2 regions of the Streptomyces sp. NPDC058001 genome follow, and region 2 is predicted to be linked to the other one. Evidence: predicted binding sites of a transcription regulator. Region 2 holds the regulator's gene; the other holds the start of a gene.
What was found. Region 2 encodes HspR, which represses chaperone genes until heat shock. Its sites were predicted from a motif close to TTGAGNNNNNNNNNCTCAA; they were not measured.

Region 1: a site for HspR is predicted at 2,889-2,907, ahead of lon (endopeptidase La). Genes of this name have one in related genera too.

Annotation. Positions count from the first base shown of each region.
Region 1 is NZ_JBHVQT010000013.1:184,418-190,488, reverse strand. Features, by position in the region: gene ACFVT5_RS30910 (Lrp/AsnC family transcriptional regulator) at 1-828, opposite strand, end outside; gene ACFVT5_RS30905 (C-terminal binding protein) at 929-1,891, shown strand; gene ACFVT5_RS30900 (class II aldolase/adducin family protein) at 1,912-2,697, shown strand; gene lon (endopeptidase La) at 2,930-5,341, shown strand; gene ACFVT5_RS30890 (lysozyme) at 5,423-6,071, opposite strand, start outside.
Region 2 is NZ_JBHVQT010000010.1:17,565-23,635, forward strand. Features, by position in the region: gene dnaK (molecular chaperone DnaK) at 1-376, shown strand, start outside; gene grpE (nucleotide exchange factor GrpE) at 373-1,068, shown strand; gene dnaJ (molecular chaperone DnaJ) at 1,102-2,295, shown strand; gene ACFVT5_RS24845 (heat shock protein transcriptional repressor HspR) at 2,299-2,763, shown strand; gene ACFVT5_RS24850 (LuxR C-terminal-related transcriptional regulator) at 3,064-4,080, shown strand; gene ACFVT5_RS24855 (LuxR C-terminal-related transcriptional regulator) at 4,077-5,048, opposite strand; gene ACFVT5_RS24860 (helix-turn-helix transcriptional regulator) at 5,056-6,039, opposite strand.

The sequences.
Region 1 (6,071 bases), on a different contig from region 2:
CACCCCGGCCACGCCCCGCATCCGCTCCTGGGTCTCCAGGACCGCGCCCAGCGACTCCGCCGTGATCGTGCCGACGAGCTGCGCGCGGCCGATGCACGTCGAAAGGAACGACACCCGCTCCCAGCGCGCGAGGCGCCGGGCCACCGGTGCGGCCGGACCGTCCAGGCGGACCGCGAAGCCGCAGAGGTGGCCGAGCCCCAGTAGCTCGGGCCTGACCAGCGCGACGACCTTGGCGACCCCGGCGTCCAGGAGGCGCAGGGTGCGGGAGCGGGTGGCGCCGGGGGAGAGGCCGACCCGTTCGGCCAGCTCCGCGAACGGCAGCCGCCCGTCGTGCTCCAGCTCCGCCAGGACACGGTGGTCCGTGGCGTCGAGGTCGAGCGCGTCCGGTTCGTCGGGCAGGAGATAGGGGTCCTTGACCTGGCCGGTGGAGAGGAGGGGGTCCACGAAGGTGACGCCCGGCAGGCTCCGTACGGACTCGATCGCCTGGTCCAGGGCGCCGAAGCCCGCCGTCCGCAGCTCCGCCATGATCGGGCGCTGTCCCGCCGTGAGCGTGACGAACGGGGCCTGCGGCAGCGCCGCGACGGCCCGTGCGACCGGTGCCGCCGCGCCCTCGACGTCGATCGACAGATGCGCGGAGGCGGTCAGTCCGCGTACCGCCGGGTGCACGATCGCGACCACCCGGACCGCGCCGGACGCCAGCAGCCGCTGCACCCGTGCGCGGGTCGCGGGCCGGGACAGGCCCACGCGCTGCGCCAGCGTCTCGTAGGTGAGCCTGCCGTCCTCCTGGAGTTCACGGACGACGGACAGGTCGGTCTGGTCCAGATCCACCGGACGGGTCTCCTAGCGTAGGCCGGTACAGTCGAAACGTAAGCGCAGGGTACTATTCGCAGACGAATCGGCCGTTGTTCTGTCTGTGTGGGAGGTTGCTGTGGGTCGTCCGGTGGCGGTGTTCACGGACCCGGCGGAACTGGATCCGGGCCCCGGTGTCCGGCTGCTCCGGGACGCCGGGTTCGAGGTCAGGGTCGCGAACAGCGGCGACCCGGACGTGATCGCGTCGGTCGCGCACGACGCGGACGCGCTGGTCGTCGGGTACGCGCGCGTGGACGCCGCCCTCCTCGACCGGCTGCCCCGGGTGCGCGTGATCGCCACCATGTCCGCGGGCCACGACATGGTGGACACCCGCGCGGTACGGGACCGGGGGTGCTGGCTCGCCAATCTGCCGGGCGCGGCCACCGAGGACGTCGCCGTACACGCCCTCGCCTCCGCGCTGTCGCTGATCCGCCGGCTGCCGCAGGCCGACGCCGTGGTGCGCGGCGGGGGCTGGAGCGGCGACTTCCGGGAGGTGCCGCGGCGTGCGAGCGAGGTGACGCTCGGGCTGGTCGGCATGGGCAGGATCGCCCGCACCCTGGCCCGACTCGCCGCCCCCGTCTTCGGGACCGTCCTGGCGTACGACCCTCGGGCCGCCGACTGGCCCGACGGGGTCGAACGCGTCGACACCCTGGACGAGTTGGCGTCCCGCACCGATGTGCTCTCGCTGCACGTGCCCCTCACCGACGGGACCCGGGGGCTGGTCGACGCGGCCCTCCTCGCGCGCCTGCGGCCTGGCGGTTTCCTGGTGAACGTGTCCCGGGGGGAACTCGTCGAGCCCGGCGCGCTGCTCGCCGCGCTGGACGAGGGGCGGCTGGCCGGTGCGGCGCTCGATGTACTGCCCGTCGAGCCGCCGCCCGCCGGTGATCCGCTGCTCACCCATCCGCGTATCCAACTGTCCCCGCACAGCGCGTTCCTCTCCGACGCCTCGCGTCGCGCCTATGTCACGGGGCCGGCCGAGAACATCCTGGCCTGGCAGCGCACGGGCCGTCCGCTGACCCCCGTTGTCGATCCGACCGCCTGACCCGAGTGAGGAGTACGAGCATGACGTCCGTCACGAGTACCGCGGAGCCGACCGTCCCGGTGAGTGCCGAGGAGTGGGAACTGCGGTGCCAACTGGCCGCCGTGTACCGACTGGTGGCGCACTTCCGGATGACCGACCTCATCTTCACGCACATCTCGCTGCGGCTGCCGGGGCCGGACCACCATTTCCTGATCAATCCGTACGGCCTCCTCTTCGAGGAGATCACCGCGTCCAACCTGGTGAAGATCGACCTCGAAGGGAAGGCGGTGGAGCCGAGCCCGTATCCGGTGAATCCGGCGGGGTTCGTCATCCACAGCGCCATCCATCGCGCGCGGGAGGACGCCCAGTGCGTGCTGCACACGCACACCAAGGCCGGGTGCGCGGTGGCCGCGCAGGAGGGCGGGCTGCTGCCGCTCAACCAGATGTCCATGGAGTTCTACGGGCGGGTCGGCTACCACGACTACGAGGGCGTGGCGCTCAACCTGGACGAACAGAAGCGGTTGGTCGCGGACATCGGGGGGCATCCGGCGCTGATTCTGCGGAACCACGGTTTGCTGACGGTCGGGGAGAGTGCGGCGCAGGCGTTTCTGCGCATGTACTACCTGGAGAAGGCATGCGAGATCCAGGTCACCGCACAGTCGGGCGGCGCCGCCCTGGTGATCCCTCCGGCCGAGATCTGCGACTACACGGCCCGCCAACTAACGGGCGAAGCGGAAACAGACCTGGAGGACCCAGACGCCTACACCCTGGCCTGGTCAGCAATGCTCCGCCTCTTGAACCGAGTGTCCCCGGACTACCGGACCTGACGCCGGCCGGGGGGCGAGGGGGGGGCAGGCGGGGACCTCTTTTGCCGCCGCAGCGGTGGTGCGCCACGACGGTGTGTGTCCGGCGGAATGGGCGACGGCCTCGGGGTCGTTTCGAAGGGGTGTGGGGGTGTCCCCGCGGGCTATCGCTCTGGGCGAACAGAGGCTCGGGAACATTCGCGGAGCGATTGGCATTGAGTCGGTATAGCTCAACTTGACTGCCAAAGGGGAGATCATGGCTGCTGAGTCCACACCGCTCGCCCTGCCCGTGCTGCCGCTCGACGACGAGGTCGTGCTGCCCGGAATGGTGGTTCCGCTCGACCTCAACGACACCGATGTACGCGCCGCGGTGGAGGCCGCCCAGGCCGCCGCCCGTTCGGCGCCCGGCAAACCACGGGTGCTGCTCGTCCCCCGTATCGACGGGACGTACGCGGGCACCGGCGTGATCGGCACCGTCGAACAGGTGGGGCGACTCGCCGACGGGGACCCGGGCGCCCTGATCCGGGGCCGTGGCCGCGTGAAGATCGGTGCCGGTACGACCGGACCCGGTGCCGCCCTCTGGGTGGAGGGCACCGCGGTCGACGAGACCGTGCCCGAGCCGCTGCCCGGTGCCGTCACCGAGCTCGTGAAGGAATACAAGGCGCTCGCCACGAGCTGGCTCCGCAAGCGCGGTGCCTGGCAGGTCGTCGACCGCGTACAGGCGATCGAGGACGTGTCGCAGCTCGCCGACAATTCCGGTTACTCGCCCTACCTCAGTGTCGAACAGAAGGTCACCCTGCTGGAGACCGCCGACCCGGTGGCCCGGCTGAAGCTCGCCACCGAGCAGCTCCGCGAGCACCTCGCCGAGCAGGACGTCGCCGAGTCCATCGCCAAGGACGTCCAGGAAGGCGTCGACAAGCAGCAGCGCGAGTTCCTGCTGCGCCGCCAGCTCGAAGCCGTACGCAAGGAACTGCGCGAGCTGAACGGGGAGAAGGGGGAAGAGGACGAGTCCGACGACTACCGGACCCGTGTCGAGGCCGCCGATCTTCCCGAGAACGTCCGTGAGGCCGCGCTCAAGGAGGTCGAGAAGCTGGAGCGCGCGAGCGACCAGTCGCCCGAGGGCTCCTGGATCCGCACCTGGCTCGACACCGTCCTCGAACTGCCGTGGCAGGAGCGGACCGAGGACCGTTACGACATCCAGGGCGCCCGTGCCGTGCTCGACGCCGAGCACGCCGGTCTTGACGATGTGAAGGAACGGATCACCGAGTACCTGGCGGTGCGCAAGCGGCGCGCCGAGCGGGGCCTCGGAGTCGTCGGCGGACGGCGCGGCGGCGCGGTGCTCGCGCTCGTCGGCCCGCCCGGCGTCGGCAAGACCTCGCTGGGCGAATCCGTGGCGCACGCCATGGGCCGCAAGTTCGTCCGCGTCGCGCTCGGCGGTGTCCGGGACGAGGCGGAGATCCGCGGCCACCGGCGTACGTACGTCGGCGCGCTGCCCGGCCGGGTGGTGCGCGCGATCAAGGAGGCCGGGTCGATGAACCCGGTGGTCCTGCTCGACGAGATCGACAAGGTCGGCTCCGACTTCCGCGGCGACCCCGCCGCGGCCCTGCTCGAAGTCCTCGACCCGGCGCAGAACCACACCTTCCGCGACCACTACCTGGAGGTCGAACTCGACCTGTCCGACGTCGTCTTCCTGGCGACGGCCAACGTCCTGGAAGCCATCCCGGAGGCCCTGCTCGACCGTATGGAGCTGGTCCGCCTCGACGGCTACACCGAGGACGAGAAGGTCGTCATCGCCCGGGACCACCTGCTGCCGCGTCAGCTGGAGCGGGCCGGTCTGGCCCAGGACGAGGTCTCCCTCGCCGAGAGCGCGCTGCGCAGGCTCGCGGGCGAGTACACCCGGGAAGCGGGCGTACGGAACCTGGAGCGGGGCATCGCCCGGCTGCTGCGCAAGGTCGCGGCCCAGCACGAACTGGGCCAGCGGGAACTGCCGTACACCGTCACGGACGACGATCTGCGCGCTCTGATCGGACGGCCGCACCATGTGCCGGAGTCCGCGCAGGACCCCGCCGAGCGGCGCACCGCCGTCCCCGGTGTCGCCACCGGGCTCGCGGTCACCGGAGCGGGTGGAGACGTCCTCTATGTGGAGGCGTCACTCGCCGACCCGGAGACCGGCGCGGCCGGACTGACCCTGACCGGTCAGCTCGGCGACGTGATGAAGGAGTCGGCGCAGATCGCGCTGAGCTTCCTCCGCTCGCACGGCGCCGAACTGGAACTGCCGGTCGGCGATCTGAAGGACCGGGGAGCGCATATCCACTTCCCGGCGGGCGCGGTACCCAAGGACGGTCCGAGCGCGGGCATCACCATGACGACCGCCCTCGCCTCGCTCCTCAGCGGACGCCTGGTCCGTACGGATGTGGCGATGACCGGTGAGGTCTCGCTGACCGGCCGGGTGCTGCCCATCGGTGGTCTGAAGCAGAAGCTGCTTGCCGCCCACCGCGCCGGTGTCACGACGGTCGTGATCCCGAAGCGGAACGAGGCCGATCTGGACGATGTGCCGGCCGAGGTCCTGGCGAAGCTGGACGTTCACCCGGTGACGGACGTCCGCCAGGTCCTGGACATCGCCCTCGCCCCGGCGACGAACGGCGCGGAGCTTCCGGTCGCGGCGTGACGGACGCGAACGGGAGATGAGGAAGGGCCCGGTACCCGCGAGGGTGCCGGGCCTTCCGCGCGTCGGAGTGCCTACGGAGGGTCAGCCGTTGGCGAGGGCCTGGACGCGGTCCAGGGCGCCGTTGAACTTGTTGTGGTCGCCGACCGTCGGGCCGGACGACGTGTACTGCCACATCGTGTAGAAGCCCCAGCCGGCCGGGAGAGCGCCCGGGTCGGTGGCGTAGCGGGCGATCCACAGCGGGTTGGTCGCGCCGAACGCCGCCGAGTTGCCCGTGCACTGCGTCCACCAGCTGGTCGCCGTGTAGATGACGGCGTCACGGCCGGTACGGGCGCGGTACTGGTTCACGAAGTCCCGGATCCAGTTCACCATCGCGCTCTGCGAGAGGCCGAAGCACGCGGCGCCGTACGGATTCCACTCGATGTCCAGCGCGCCCGGCAGGGTCCTGCCGTCGCGGGACCAGCCGCCGCCGTGGTCCACGAAGTAGTTGGCCTGCGTTGCGCCGTTCGTGGTGTCGGGGGTCGCGAAGTGGTACGCGCCCCGGATCATGCCCACGTTGTAGGCGCCGTTGTACTGCTGCGCGAAGTAGGGATTCGTGTAGTACGTCCCCTCGCTGGCCTTCGTGTAGGCCCACTTGACGCCGCTGCCCCACAACGTCGACCAGGCGACGTTGCCCTGATGGCTGCTCACGTCCACGCCCTCGGTCTGGACGGCGCGGTTGTCACGGGGAAGT
Region 2 (6,071 bases):
GGAGGAGGACCACGCCCGCCGCGAGGCCGCCGAGACCCGCAACCAGGGCGAGCAGCTCGTCTACCAGACGGAGAAGTTCCTCAAGGACAACGAGGACAAGGTCCCCGGCGAGATCAAGACCGAGGTCGAGACCGCGATCGCCGAGCTGAAGGAGAAGCTCAAGGGCGAGGACACCGCCGAGATCCGTACGGCCACCGAGAAGGTCGCCGCCGTCTCGCAGAAGCTGGGCCAGGCGATGTACGCCGACGCCCAGGCCGCGCAGGCCGGTGCCGAGGGTGCCGCGGGCGCGGGCGCCGGACAGGCGAAGGCCGACGACGACGTGGTCGACGCGGAGATCGTCGACGAGGACCGTGACCGGAAGGACGGTGCCGCGTGACGGAAGAGACCCCGGGCTTCGACGAGCAGCACGAGCCCGCTGATGTCTCCTCCGGCGCCACCACCCCTGACGACGCCGCCGAGTCCGCCGGGTCCTCCGCACAGGAGGGCCCGGCGCCCCGGACGGGAGACGCAGCAGCACAGACGGCCGGCCTGACCGCCCAGCTGGACCAGGTGCGTACGGCGCTCGGTGAGCGCACGGCGGACCTCCAGCGGCTCCAGGCCGAGTACCAGAACTACCGCCGACGCGTGGAGCGGGACCGGATCGCGGTCAAGGAGATCGCCATCGCGAACCTCCTGACCGAGCTTCTGCCCGTGCTCGACGACATCGGCCGCGCGCGGGAACACGGCGAGCTGGTCGGCGGGTTCAAGTCGGTGGCCGAATCCGTGGAGACGGTCGCCGGGAAGATGGGCCTCCAGCAGTTCGGCAAGGAGGGCGAGCCCTTCGACCCGACGATCCACGAGGCCCTGATGCACAGCTATGCGCCGGACGTCACCGAAACGACGTGCGTCGCGATTCTGCAACCGGGGTATCGAATCGGCGAGCGGACCATCCGCCCCGCGCGGGTGGCCGTCGCCGAGCCGCAGCCCGGCGCGCACACGGTCAAGTCCGACACCTCGGAGAACGCCGGAGCGGGCACGGAGCCCGCCGAGGTCAAGGACAAGGAGAACGGTGGCCCGGACGAGGGCTGACGTCTCACGTAGCGGAGAGGAGGGACGTCGGGGATGAGTACCAAGGACTTCATCGAGAAGGACTACTACAAGGTTCTCGGCGTCCCCAAGGACGCCACCGAGGCCGAGATCAAGAAGGCGTACCGCAAACTCGCCCGCGAGTTCCACCCGGACGCCAACAAGGGCAACACCAAGGCCGAGGACCGCTTCAAGGAGATCTCCGAGGCGAACGACATCCTGGGCGACCCCAAGAAGCGCAAGGAGTACGACGAGGCCCGCACCCTCTTCGGGAACGGCGGGTACCGCCCCGGTGGCCCCGGCGCGGGCGGCGGCTCGTTCAACTTCGACCTGGGCGACCTCTTCGGCGGCGCCGGACAGCCCCAGGGCGGCACGGCCGGCGCCGGTGGCTTCGGCGGCGGGCTCGGTGACGTCTTCGGCGGCCTGTTCAACCGTGGCGGCGCCGGCGCGGGTACGCGTACACAGCCCCGGCGCGGCCAGGACATCGAGTCCGAGGTCTCCCTGAGCTTCACGGAGGCCGTCGACGGGGCCACGGTGCCGCTGCGGATGTCGTCGCAGCAGCCCTGCAAGGCGTGTTCGGGCACCGGCGACAAGAACGGCACCCCGCGCGTGTGCCCGACGTGTGTCGGTACGGGACAGGTGTCGCGCGGCGGCGGGGGCGGCTTCTCGCTCACCGACCCGTGCGTCGACTGCAAGGGCCGCGGTCTGATCGCCGAGACCCCCTGCGAGGTCTGCAAGGGCTCGGGGCGCGCCAAGTCGTCCCGCACCATGCAGGTCCGTATCCCCGCGGGCGTCGCGGACGGCCAGCGGATCCGGCTGCGCGGCAAAGGCGCACCGGGCGAGCGCGGCGGCCCGGCCGGCGATCTGTATGTGGTGGTGCACGTCGGGGCGCACCCGGTGTTCGGCCGCAGGGACGACAACCTCACGGTCACCGTGCCCGTCACCTTCGCGGAGGCGGCGCTCGGCGGCGAGGTGAAGGTGCCCACGCTCGGGGGTCCCCCGGTGACGCTGAAGCTGCCGCCGGGCACGCCCAACGGCCGCACCATGCGGGCCCGTGGCAAAGGCGCGGTCCGCAAGGACGGCACCCGGGGCGATCTGCTGGTCACGGTCGAGGTGACGGTGCCCAGGGATGTCACGGGCACGGCGCGGGACGCGCTGGAGGCGTATCGCGAGGCGACCGCGGGAGAGGACCCGCGGGCGGAGCTGTTCCAGGCCGCGAAGGGAGCTTGACGCATGGACGGCCGTCGAAGGCAGAACTCTTTTGTCGGCAGGGCGTATGAACTCACCGACGAGACGCCGGTGTATGTGATCTCGGTGGCCGCCCAGCTCAGCGGACTCCACCCGCAGACGCTGCGTCAGTACGACCGTCTCGGCCTCGTCTCCCCGGACCGCACCGCGGGCCGGGGCCGGCGCTACTCGGCCCGCGACATCGAACTGCTGCGCCAGGTGCAGCAGTTGTCGCAGGCCGAGGGCATCAACCTCGCCGGTATCAAGCGCATCATCGAGCTGGAGAACCAAGTGGGCGCGCTCCAGGCCCGGGTCGCCGAGCTCCAGTCGGCCGTGGACGGCGCCGCGGCGACGATGCGTCAGCGTGAGGCGGCGGTGCACGCCTCGTACCGCCGTGATCTGGTGCCGTATCAGGAAGTGCAGCAGACCAGCGCGCTCGTGGTGTGGCGTCCGAAGCGGCCCACCGAGTAACGGCGGCCCTGAGAACGGGGCGGCGCACTGGAGGGGCGGGGGCCGAACAGAGCGATGCCCACGGCCGGTTGAGGAGGAACCGGCACGTGGGCTCTGAGGCCCCGGCCGGCCAGGGGGATTGGCCGACCGGGGACACTCCGGAGCGATGTAACATCCCCCCCCGGGCTCGCCCCGCGTTCATCTTGCTTCGCAGTGGTACGCCTCCACCACCGTCATCTTGTTGCAATGTCCGGACAGGGGGCGGGGACAAGGGGGCCCACCCAGGGTGAAATGGGTGGAAGCCGCGCCAGGAGGAACACCATGCAGTCCACCGTCGACGGCGCGTCCGGCCATCCCCATGGTGTGGACGACCTGTGCGAGGCCGCCGAGCGCGTGTACATCGCCGCGCTGACCTGCGGCCGTATCCCGCGCGCTGACGCCCAGGAGGCGCCCTGCCTGGTCGAGTTGGCGCTGCTGCATCCGGACCCGGCCGACCTGGCGTGGCTGCTGCCGCAGTCCCCCCAGCGGGTCATGGCGCGGATGCTCGGCCGGATCCGCGACGACCTGGCCGCCGCCCACCGCGGGACGGCCCAGGCCGCTGCCGCCGCCGAGCGGTACGCGGCCTACGCCACCGGCGGCCCGGCGCCGGCCGGCGACCTCCGGGTCCTGGAGGGCAAGGACCGTATCCGCGCCGCGATCGACGAGGCGTCCGACGCCTGCACCCGGGAGATGCTCACGGTGCACCCCGACGGGATACGGCGTGAGTTCTCGCTGGCCTACTCCCTGCCCCGGACCCTCGCGGTGACCGGTCGCGGCGTACGGATGCGGACCCTGTACACGCACGCGGCCCGGCACGGTCACGGGTTGCACGAGTATCTGGAGCGGATGAACGGCGATGTGGAGGTCCGGACGCTCGACGAGGTCACCGAGCGGCTGCTGATCTTCGACACGGACGTCGCGGTGATCCCCGCCAACGCGGACCGGACGATCGCCCTCGAAGTGCGCCATCCGGCCGTGGTCACCTTCCTCGCCACCGCCTTCGAGCGGCTGTGGCGGCTCGCCCTGCCGTTCGACGTCGTGCTGCCCGAGATGGCGGGCCCCGACGGGATCACCCACCGGGAACGCGCCATCGCCGCGCTGCTCGCGGAGGGCCACCCGGACGCCGAGGTGGCCCGGCGGCTCGGCATCAATGTCCGCACCTGCCGCCATCACATTCGCAAACTCCATGAGGTGCTGGGCGCGTCCAGCCGTACGCAGCTGGGTGTACGGCTCGTCCAGACCGGCTTGGACACACCACCCCGGCCACCTCAGCCACCCCAGTCGCCGACCGTGCCCTAACCGCGCTCCAGCATCCCCGACTGGCCGATCAGATAGCCGAGTTGGGCGCGGCTGCCGCTGCCCAGGATGGTCGCGAGCTTGGCGATGTGGACCCGGACCGTGCGGACGTTCATCCCGAGGCGGACGGCGATCTTCTCGTCCGTGAGCCCCTCGACCAGGAGGCCCGCGATGGCCCGCTGGCGGGTCGTGATGCCGTCCGTGGACGTCTCCTGCGCGGCGCGCGGCCACATCGGTGTCGCCATGTGCCAGAGCCGCTCGAACGTCGTCACGAAGAAGTTGACGAGCGCCGGGTGCCGCACCTCCAGGGCCACCGAGTTGTCGGAGCTGGCCGGGATGAAGGCGATCCGCCGGTCGAAGATGAGCAGCCGCTCGGTGACCTCGTTCAGGGTGCGGACCTCGACATCGCCCCTCAACTCCTCGAAGTGCGCGAGCACGGTGGGGGAATGGCGCGAGGTGTGCTGGTAGAGGGTGCGCATCCGGCCGCCGCGGGACAGCATCTTCTGCTCCCGGGGCAGGGCGGTGGCCAGGACCGGCGCGGGCCGTTTCCCGCCGGGCTGCACGGTCAGCATCTCGTCGGTGACCTCGAACGCGGCCTGTTCGATGGCGCTGTCGATGCGTTCGAGACCCCGCAGCACCGTGATGGCGGGGGTCTCCGGGAGTAATCCGGGCCGACTGCTGAGCGCGAGCAGCGGCTGGAACGTCTCCGTGAGCCGCTCCTCGCGGCGCCGCTGCCGGGCGATGTCGTCCTCGATGGTGCGCAGCAGATGGTGCAGCGCGACGGCCGGAGGGGTCGGCCGCAGCCACTGCGGGTCCTTGAGGTCGGCGTGCAGCAGGCCGTTGTCGACCAGACAGGGCGCCGGTACGGAGTCCCGTACCGGTACCCGGCCTTCGTGCAACGCGCGTGCGTAGAGGCGGTTGCCCGCCTCGCACAACTCCTCGACTCCGTGAGTGTGGGGCTCAGCAGTCACGTGGAGGTCACCGCTCCTGTTCCAGAATTCCCGACTGGGCGATCAGATAGCCGAGTTGAGCGCGGCTGCCGCTGCCGAGGGCGGCTGCCAGCTTGGCGATATGGGCACGGCACGTACGGACGTTCATCCCGAGACGGCGGGCGATGGCCTCGTCGACATGGCCCTCGACCAGGAGTTGGGCGATGGTGCGCTGAACCCGTGTGATGCCGTCGGGCGCCGACTCGGAGGGGGTGGCCTCGGTGAGCGGCGTGGCCCTGCGCCAGAACTGGTCGAAGACCGAGGCGAGATAGTCGACCAGGCCGGGGTGGCGCAGCTCCAGGGCGACCTGGCGGTCCTGGCGCGCGGGGATGACCGCGACGGTCCGATCAAAAATGATCATGCGGTCGATCAGCTCTTCGAGGGTCCGCACCTCCACCCGGCCGGCGTCGATCTGTTCGAGATACGCGAAGATCCCGGGGCCGTACCGGACGGTGTGCTGGTACAGCGTGCGCATCCGCACGCCCCGGTCGAGGATCTCCTGTACGCGTGCGAGTGACTGCGACAGGGCATCGTAATCTCTGACGCCTCCTGGCTGAATCATGAGTATCTCGTCGGCGCACTCGGCGGTCGCCCCGTCCAGGACGGCGTTGATGCTCTGGAAACCTTCGAGGATGGTGATCGCGTGGGTCGTCGCGGGGGTCTGCGCGGTGATGGCCATGAACGGCTCGAACGTTTCGGTCAGATCCACCGACAGCCGGCGCCGGTCCTGGATCTCCCGTTCGATCGGATGCAGCCGCTGGGCGAGTACGGAGGTCGGCGGGACCGGTCGCAGCCAGTTCGCGTCGTCCGGATCCGGGTGCAGAAGGGCGAATTCGACCAGACACGGTGCCGCTTCGGCGTCCGCGCGGGCGATCCTCCCGGTACTGAGCGCCGCGGCGTACAAACGTGCACCTTCACCGCATAGTTCGGTGATGGAGTGAGGATGTGTCGTTTTTGCGTCGTTTGTTGTCAAATCTCCACCCCCCAGGGTCCTGAACGTGCAAG